DNA from 2 places in the Geodermatophilus sp. SYSU D01045 genome. Region 2 is predicted to be linked to the other one. Evidence: riboswitches for the same ligand, from Rfam matches in the RefSeq annotation. Region 2 holds a riboswitch; the other holds the start of a gene.
The links. Region 2 has a riboswitch for S-adenosylmethionine ahead of thrC (threonine synthase). Riboswitches for the same ligand answer to the same signal wherever they lie in the genome.

Region 1: linked by a shared signal. The riboswitch ahead of ACI798_RS14995 (bifunctional o-acetylhomoserine/o-acetylserine sulfhydrylase) and the one ahead of thrC (threonine synthase) in region 2 are both predicted to bind S-adenosylmethionine.

What each region holds. Positions count from the first base shown of each region.
Region 1 covers NZ_JBJGZB010000016.1:81,044-85,757, forward strand. Annotated here, with positions in the region: gene ACI798_RS14985 (acetyl/propionyl/methylcrotonyl-CoA carboxylase subunit alpha) at 1-897, shown strand, start outside; gene ACI798_RS14990 (NAD(P)H-dependent flavin oxidoreductase) at 922-1,962, shown strand; SAM riboswitch class IV at 1,986-2,102, shown strand; gene ACI798_RS14995 (bifunctional o-acetylhomoserine/o-acetylserine sulfhydrylase) at 2,147-3,439, shown strand; gene metX (homoserine O-acetyltransferase MetX) at 3,450-4,523, shown strand; gene ACI798_RS15005 (threonine aldolase family protein) at 4,610-4,714, shown strand, end outside.
Region 2 covers NZ_JBJGZB010000015.1:13,534-18,247, forward strand. Annotated here, with positions in the region: gene groL (chaperonin GroEL) at 1-581, opposite strand, end outside; gene ACI798_RS13840 (hypothetical protein) at 798-1,280, opposite strand; gene ACI798_RS13845 (cold-shock protein) at 1,297-1,497, opposite strand; gene thrC (threonine synthase) at 1,719-3,020, opposite strand; SAM riboswitch class I at 3,033-3,156, opposite strand; gene ACI798_RS13855 (HAD family hydrolase) at 3,218-4,039, shown strand; gene ACI798_RS13860 (ABC transporter permease) at 4,036-4,714, opposite strand, start outside.

The sequences.
Region 1 (4,714 bases), on a different contig from region 2:
GTGCTGGCGCTGGCCGAGCCCGAGGGCGCCCGCGTGGACTCCGGCATCGCCGCCGGCACCGTCGTCGGCTCGGACTACGACCCGATGCTGGCCAAGGTGGTCGCCGCGGGCCCCGACCGCGCCACCGCGCTGGCCGCGCTGGACCGGGCGCTCGCGGACACCGCGGTGCTCGGCGTGACCACCAACGTCGGGTTCGTGCGGTCGCTGCTCGCCGAGCCCGCGGTCCGCGCCGGGGACCTGGACACCGCGCTGCTCGACCGGTTCGCCGCCGCCTGGGAGCCGCCCGCCGTCCCCGACGACGCCGTCCTCGCCGCCGCCGCGCACGTGTGGCTGGCCACCTGGGCCGCCGCCGACCCGGCCGACCCGTGGAGCGCGCCCACCGGCTTCCGCGCCGGCGCGCCGTCCGCGCCGTTCACCGTCCGGCTGGAGGCCGGCGGGCGGCAGCGGACGGTGACGCTGACCGGCACGCCGGCCGCCGCGCGCGCCGGCCTCGACGGCGCCGACGCCGGCCCGCTGAGCTGCGCGCCCGAGGACGGCGGCCTGGCGCTGGTCCGCGACGGCGTGCGGTCGCACTGCCGGGTGGCCGAGGACGGCGACGCGCTGTTCGTGCACGCCGGCGGCGCGGACTGGCCGCTGCGGCGGGCCCGGCGGCTGGTGCTGCGGCCGGACGCCGCCGCGCACGCCCCCGAGCTGACCAGCCCGATGCCCGGCACGGTGATCGCCACCCCGGCGTCCGGCGGGCAGACCGTCGGCGCGGGGGACCCGGTGGTCGTCGTCGAGGCGATGAAGATGGAGCACACGCTGCGCGCCCCGGCCGACGGCGTCGTCGACCTGCTCGTCGCCCCCGGCGACCGCGTGGCGCTCGACCAGGTGCTGGCCCGGCTGACCCCGGCCTGAGCCGCGGGGCGCAGGATGCCCGGCATGGTGCTGGGGCTGCGTCGACCGGTCGTGCAGGCGCCGATGGCCGGCGGGCCGTCGACGGTGGAGCTGGCCGCGGCGGTGTCGGAGGCCGGCGGCCTGGGATTCCTCGCCGCCGGCTACCGGACGCCGGAGGCGGTGCGCGAGGAGGTCCGCGCCGTCCGGGCGCGGACCGGGGAGCGGTTCGGCGTCAACGTCTTCGTCCCCGGGCCGCCCGCCGACGAGGGTGCCCTGCGCCGCTACGCCGAGCGGCTGCGGCCCGAGGCGCGGCGGTGGGGCGTGGACCTCGGCGAGCCCCACGCCGACGACGACGCGTGGGAGGCCAAGGTCGCGGTCCTCGCCGAGGAGCGGGTGCCGGTGGTGTCGTTCGCCTTCGGCCTGCCGCGGCCGGACATGGTCGCCGCGCTGCACGACGCCGGCGCCACCGTGCTGGTCACCGTCACCTCGCCGGAGGACGCGCTCGCCGCCCGCGACGCCGGCGCGGACGCCCTGGTGGTGCAGGGCGTCGAGGCCGGCGGGCACCGCGGCGGGCTCCGCGACGAGGACGGCGCGGGCGAGTACGGGCTGCTGCCGCTGCTGCGGCTGGTCGCCCGGGCGGTGGACCTGCCGATGGTCGCGGCCGGCGGGATCGCCGACGGCCCCGCGGTGGCCGCGGTGCTCGTCGCCGGGGCGGAGGCCGCGCAGCTGGGCACGGCGTTCCTCCTGTGCCCCGAGGCGGGGACCGGCGCCGCGCACCGGGCGGCGCTGGGCGCCGGCCGGCCGACGGCGCTCACCCGGGCGTTCAGCGGCCGGCGCGCCCGCGGGCTGGTGAACCGCTTCCTCGCCGAGCACACCGCCGCGGCCCCGGCCGCGTATCCGCAGGTCCACCACCTGACGACGCCGCTGCGCGCGGCGGCCCGGCAGGCCGGCGACCCGGAGGCCATCAGCACGTGGGCGGGGCAGGCGTACCCGCTGGCCGAGGCGCTGCCCGCCGGGGAGCTGGTCGCCCGCCTCGCCGACGACGCCGCGGCCGCCCTCGCGCACCCCCGGCCCGGCGCCTCCTGACCTGGCGCTAGGGTTCCGCGCAGGCTCACGAGAGGCAGCGACAAGTACCTGGCTGGCTGCCCGGCAACCTCTCCTCCGTCCGAGGTGCTCCCAGGGGAAGAGCCGGCCGTGCGGCGTCCGCCGCGCGGCAAGACGGAGCCCTCCGTGCGCCGCGGGGTCTCCGCGAGCGAGAGGAGACGGCGCCGTGCCCGACCAGCAGAGCTGGAGCTTCGAGACCCGGCAGATCCACGCCGGGACCAGCCCCGACCCCACGACCGGGGCCCGCGCCCTGCCGATCTACGCGACCACCAGCTACCAGTTCCGCGACGCCCAGCACGCCGCCGACCTGTTCGCGCTGGCCGAGATGGGCAACATCTACACGCGGATCATGAACCCGACGCAGGACGCGCTCGAGCAGCGCGTGGCCTCGCTCGAGGGCGGCGTCGCCGCGCTCGCGGTGGCCAGCGGCCAGGCCGCCGAGACCCTGGCGATCCTCAACGTCGCCGAGGCCGGCAGCCACGTCGTCGCGTCGGCGTCGCTGTACGGCGGCACCTACAACCTGCTGCACCACTCGCTGCCCAAGCTCGGCGTCGAGGTGTCCTTCGTCGAGGACCCCGACGACCCGGAGAACTGGCAGTCGCTGGTCCGCGAGAACACCAAGGCGTTCTACGGGGAGTCGATCGGCAACCCGAAGGGCGACGTCCTCGACATCTCCGCGGTGTCGGAGGTGGCGCACCGCAACGGCGTGCCGTTGATCGTCGACAACACCATCGCCACGCCGTTCCTCGTCCGCCCGCTCGAGCACGGCGCCGACGTCGTCGTCCACTCGGCCACCAAGTACCTGGGCGGCCACGGCACCGCGATCGCCGGGGTCATCGTCGACGGCGGGAACTTCGACTGGACCCGCGGCCGGTTCCCCGGCTTCACCACGCCGGACCCGACCTACCACGGCGTCGTCTACGCCGACCTGGGCGCCCCGGCCTACGCGCTCAAGGCCCGGGTGCAGCTGCTGCGCGACCTCGGCCCGGCGATCAGCCCGTTCAACGCCTGGCTGGTCGTGCAGGGCATCGAGACGCTGTCGCTGCGCATGGAGCGGCACGTGGCCAACGCCCAGCGGGTGGCCGAGTTCCTCGAGGCGCACGACGAGGTGGAGTCGGTGCACTACGCCGGCCTGCCGTCCTCGCCGTGGCACGCCGCCCAGCAGCGCTACGCCCCCCGTGGGGCCGGCGCGGTGCTGGCGTTCGAGATCCGCGGCGGCGTCGAGGCGGGCAAGCGCTTCGTCGAGGCGCTGGAGCTGCACAGCCACGTGGCCAACATCGGCGACGTCCGCAGCCTGGTCATCCACCCGGCGTCGACGACGCACTCGCAGCTCACGCCGGAGGAACAGCGGACCACCGGCGTCACGCCCGGCCTGGTGCGGCTGGCTGCCGGCCTGGAGGGGATCGAGGACGTCCTCGCCGACCTCGAGGCCGGGTTCCGCGCCGCGAAGGGCGCCTGACGTGGGCGGGGTGCGGGACCTCCCGGGGTCCCGCACCCCGCCGCGCACCGGCGGGTGGCGCGACGGCGACCCCGCCGGGGACCGGCTGTTCCTCGACCTGGACGGACCGGTCCGGCTCGAACGCGGCGGGGTGCTGCCCGGCGTCCGGGTGGCCTACGAGACCTGGGGCACGCTCGCCCCCGACGGCGGCAACGCGGTGCTGGTCGAGCACGCGCTCACCGGCGACAGCCACGTCACCGGCCCCGCGGGGCCCGGCCACCCGACGCCGGGCTGGTGGGCGTCGCTGGTCGGGCCGGGCGCGGCGCTGGACACCGACCGGTTCTTCGTCGTCTGCGCCAACGTGCTCGGCGGGTGCCAGGGGACGACCGGGCCGTCCTCGACCGCGCCCGACGGCCGGCCGTGGGGGCAACGGTTCCCCGAGGTGACCGTCGGCGACCAGGTGCTGGTCGAGGCGGCGCTCGCCGACACGCTCGGCGTCGACCGCTGGGCCGCCGTCGTCGGCGGGTCGATGGGCGGGATGCGGGCGCTGGAGTGGGCGGTCGCGCTGCCCGACCGGGTGGCCGGGCTGTTCTTCCTCGCCTCGGGCGCGGCGGCCACCGCCGACCAGATCGGCACCCAGACCACCCAGCAGGCCGCGATCCGCGCCGACCCGGTCGCCGGGCTCGGCGTCGCCCGGCGGATCGCGCACCTGACCTACCGCAGCACGTTCGAGCTGGAGGAGCGGTTCGGCGCGACCGTGCAGGCCGACGGCCGGTTCGCCGTCGCCTCCTACCTCGACCACCACGCCGACAAGCTCACCCGCCGGTTCGACGCCGGCAGCTACCTGGTGCTCACCGAGGCGATGAACACCTGGGACGTCGGCCGCGGCCGGGGCGGGGTCGAGGCGGCGCTGGCCCGGGTGACCGCGCGGGCGGTGGTGGCCGGCGTCGACTCCGACCGGCTCTACCCCCTGGAGCTGCAGCGGCGGGTGGCCGACGCACTCGGCGTGCCGCTGCGGGTGGTGACCTCGCCGTACGGGCACGACGGCTTCCTCATCGAGGCCGGCACCGTCGGCGTGCTCCTCCGCGAGCTGCTCGACGCCTGACCCGTCCCCCGGTCGAGATCGCGCGATCTCGCACGCTCCCCCGGCCCCGGGCGTGCGAGATCCCGCGATCTCGACAGACTGGGGCCGTGGACGACGACCTCGACGCCCTCCGGCTGGCCTGCGACCGCGCCCTGACCGGCCACGGACCCCAGCGCGCCGCCGACCTGCTGGCCAGCATCCCGCCGGACACC
Region 2 (4,714 bases):
TCGAAGCGCATGCCCTCGGTGAGCTCGAGCTCGAGGCCGAAGGTGTTGCTCTCCTCGACGGTGATGACGCCTTCCTTGCCGACCTTGTCCATCGCCTCGGCGATGAGCTCGCCGATGGCCGGGTCGGCGGCGGAGATCGACGCGGTGGCGGCGATCTGCTCCTTGGTCTCGACGTCCTTGGCGGTCGAGAGGAGGTACTCGGTGACCGAGGCGACGGCCTTCTCGATGCCCTTCTTCAGGGCCATCGGGTTGGCGCCGGCGGCGACGTTGCGCAGACCCTCGCGGACGAGCGCCTGGGCCAGCACGGTGGCGGTGGTGGTGCCGTCACCCGCGACGTCGTCGGTCTTCTTCGCGACCTCCTTGACCAGCTCGGCGCCGATCTTCTCCCAGGGGTCCTCGAGCTCGATCTCCTTGGCGATGCTCACACCGTCGTTGGTGATGGTGGGAGCGCCCCACTTCTTCTCGAGGACGACGTTGCGGCCCTTGGGGCCGAGCGTCACCTTGACGGCGTCGGCGAGGGTGTTCATGCCCCGCTCGAGGCCGCGGCGCGCCTCTTCCTCGAAGGCGATCATCTTGGCCATGTGGTGATGTCCTCCATGCATGGATCGCTGCACGGCCGGGACCGGCGCCCGCGACGGACGACACCGGCGCGGCGGGCTCCCATGTGGCCCGCGCTCCTGTGCCTCACCGTTCCGACCTGATTGGCACTCGGCACTGTCGAGTGCCAACCGGAAGTCTGGCACTCGCCCCTGCCGAGTGCAAGAACGGGGGGTGGGTGGCGCCTGTTCCCGGGTGGGTCAGTCGGCGAACCGCGCCAGGACGGCGGTGAACGCGGCCCCGAAGAGCAGGAGGGGGACCAGCCAGGACCAGCCGTAGCCGGAGAACCCGATGACGGTCACCCACACCCAGCCGCTCTCGGGGTGGGAGGCGGTCAGGCCGGTCGCCAGCCAGGTCCACGGCAGGACCGCCCAGCACGCCGTGCCGGCCAGCCAGTGCCCGAGCCGGCCGGGGCGCCGCGGCCCGACCGCGCGCGCCACCACCACGACGACGAGCAGCGCGAGCGCCCACGTCGCCACGGGGACCACGGGCGGCGGTCCGGTCCACCGGCCGGCGTCGTCCTGGCCGCCGCTGCGCACCCCGGAGAGGTGCAGGACCCCGGAGACGGCCGACAGCAGGACGAGGACCGCGGCGTGGGCGGCCAGCAGTGACGGCGCCCAGCTGACCGGTGGCCCGGGAACGGCTGCGGCCCGGCTCCCACGGAGGGAACCGGGCCGCAGCACGGGGGTACGGAGGAGCTCAGGCGACGCGGACGCCGTCGGCCTGGGGGCCCTTCTCGCCCTGGACGACCTCGAAGACGACCCGCTGGCCCTCGTCGAGGCTCTTGTAGCCGTCCATCTGGATGGCCGAGTAGTGGACGAAGACGTCCTGGCCGCCGTCGACGGCGATGAAGCCGAAGCCCTTCTCGGCGTTGAACCACTTCACGGTGCCCTGTGCCACGTGTGCTCCCACGTTGGTGCGTGCGGACGGTCCCCGTGATCCGGGGACCGGGGTACAGCTCTTCCGCCCGTCGGACACGTGCGTGGAACTGACGACCGCGCGAGACGGTACAACAGGCACGCCGCCGTGGGGAGATCCTGGACACACGACTCGGGGACGATCGGGCGGGATGTCACCCGCCGGATCGACGTCGCCGGCGAGCCTACGCCCCCCGCCGGGGGTCAGCCGATGAGCCCCGCGGACCGGACCGACCGCAGCGAGGGCTCCACGCGGTGGGTGAAGCCGACGACCGGCAGCAGCGGGTCGAGGGTCTTGAGGCCCTCACCGGTGTTGAGGACGACGGTCTCCCTGGTCGGGTCGAGCCGGCCGTCCTCGACCAGCTGCCGCAGCACCGCCACGGTCACGCCGCCGGCGGTCTCGGCGAAGACGCCGGTGGTGCGGGCGAGGTCGCGGATGCCCTGGACGATCTGCTCGTCGCCGACCCGGCCGACGGCGCCGCCGGTGCGGCGGATGGCGTCGAGCGCGTACGGGCCGTCGGCGGGGTTGCCGATGTTCAGCGACTTGGCGATGCCGGTGGGCTTGACCGGCTTGACGACGTCCCAGCCGTTGTCGAAGGCGGTGGCGATCGGGTCGCAGCCGGCCGACTGGGCGCCGAAGACCCGCCACTCGGTGTCCGCGACGATCCCCGCCTTCACCAGCTCCCGCCAGGCCTTGTCCACCTTGGTGAGCAGCGAGCCCGAGGCCATGGGGATGACGACCTGGGCCGGGATCCGCCAGCCGAGCTGCTCGGCGATCTCGTAGCCCATCGTCTTCGAGCCCTCGGCGTAGTAGGGCCGCACGTTCTGGTTGACGAACGCGGTGTCCTCGAACTCGTCGGTCTCGGCGAGCTCGCTGGTCAGCCGGTTGACGTCGTCGTAGGAGCCGTCGACGGCGACCAGCGTCTGGCCGTAGACCGCCGACTGCACGACCTTGCCCGGCTCGAGGTCGGACGGGATGAACACGAACGACGGCAGGCCGGCGCGGGCGGCGTGGGCGGCCACCGAGTTGGCCAGGTTGCCGGTCGAGGCCGCGGCGATCTTGCGGTAGCCCAGCCCCCGGGCGGCGGTGGCGGCGAGGCTCACCACGCGGTCCTTGAACGAGTGGGTGGGGTTGGCCGAGTCGTCCTTGACCCACAGCCCGCCGGTGAGGCCGAGCTCGGCGGCGAGCCGGTCGGCGCGCACGAGCGGGGTCATGCCGGGATCGAGGCTGACCCGGTCGGCCGGGTCCTGGCCCACCGGCAGCAGCGCGGCGTAGCGCCAGATGTTCTGCGGGCCGGCCTCGATCTGCTCGCGGGTGACGGCGGCCATCAGCTCGGGGTCGTAGTCGACCTCGAGCGGGCCGAAGCACTGCGCGCAGGCGTGCTCGGCGATCAGGCCGAAGGTGGCGCCGCAGTTGCGACAGACGAGGCCGCGGGCGGGGCTCGGGGCGACCGGGCCGCCGGCGGCGGAGTCGGCCTGGAGGGAACCGGGAGCGGTCAGGGTCATGCGACGACTACCTCCTCATCTTCCCCGCGTCGGGCCGTCGAGCCGCGCGGGACGGAATTGGCACCTCTCGCCGCTCGCGCGAGCGCGGTTGCCGGGGCTTCACCGGGCCGTGTCCCTCTGCCCCTCTGGATGAGTGGAACGGGCCCGACTCTACCCGGCTGCCGGGACCGCCCCGGGCCCCGGCCATGCTGGGCGCCGTGGCTGCGCGCATCGTCTACACCGACCTCGACGGCACGATGGTCGGACCGCGGGGGTCGTTCTGGCACGCGGCCGACGGTTCCCCCACCGCCGAGCCGGCCGCGGCCCTGCTGGAGCTGCACACCGCCGGGGTCGCGCTGGTGATCGTCAGCGGGCGCACCGCCGACCAGGTCACCGAGGCGGGGCGGATCTTCGCCGCCGACGGCGCGATCGCCGAGCTGGGCTCGCTGGTGACGTGGAAGGGCGGCCGGGAGCGGCACGGGCTGACCGGCGAGCTGCCCGCCGAGTACGCGGGCCGCACGCCGATGGACGTGATGGCCGAGCTCGGCGTCGTCGACGCGCTGTGCGCCGCCCACCCCGGCCGGCTGGAGTGGCATGCGCCCTGGCACACCACGCACGACGGCGACGCGCTGCTGCGCGGGTTCGTCGACCCGCTCGCCGTCGACGCGTGGCTGGCCGAGCGCGGGTTCGGCTGGCTGACGCTCAAGGACAACGGCGCGATCCCCGCCTCGGCCCGGCTGCAGCTGGCGCCGGAGGGACAGCTGGCCCGCGTCTACCACCTGATGCCGCGCGGCATCTCCAAGGGCGCGGCGATCGCGTGGGACCTCGAGCGGCGCGGCGTCGACCCCGCGGACGCCGTCGCGATCGGCGACAGCGTCAGCGACCTGGAGATGGCGCCCGCCGTCGGCCGGTTGTGGATCACCGCCAACGGCGCGGAGGTCGACGGCATGGCCGGGCTGCTGGGCGCCGTCCCGAACGTGTCGGTGACCGACGCGGCGATGGGCGTCGGCTGGGCCCAGGCGGTCAGAGCCTCGCTCTAGCTCGTGACGTCGCGCCGGGTGAAGTGGCGGAAGCCCAGCGCGGTGAAGACCGCGGCGTAGACCAGCGACTGGACCACGCCGCGGAACAGGTCCGAGGAGTCGACCGGTGTCTGCAGCAGGTCGGTCCAGGCGAACTCCTCCGCGGTGGGGAACCAGTCGCGGATCGACCCGAGCTGCTCGACCTGGTCGAGGATGGCGAACACGACCGTCGTGAACACCGCCCCGCCGACGGCGGCCAGCGGCGCGTCGGTGACCGTGGACAGCCAGAACGCCAGCGTGCCGACGACGAGCAGGTGCACGGCGAGGTAGCCGAGCATCCCGGCCAGCCGGAGGAACCCCTCGCCCTGCGACAGGGTCACCCCGATCGGCGTCTCGATCTCGCCGAACCCGAACGCGAGGCCGCCGGCGACCACCGCGACGACGGCGAGGGTGAGCAGCGCGCCCACCGACTGGACCAGCGCCGCGAGCCACTTCTGCCGGAGCAGCCGCGTCCGGGGCACCGGCGTGGCCAGCGTGTAGCGCAGCGAGCCCCACTGCGCCTCGCTGGCCACCGTGTCGCCGAAGAACAGCGCGTAGACCACGACGAGGAAGAACGACGTCGTCGCGAACAGCACGAACAGCGTGAAGTTCAGCCCGCTGGCGGTGGCGACGTCGACCAGGTTGATCCGGCTGTTG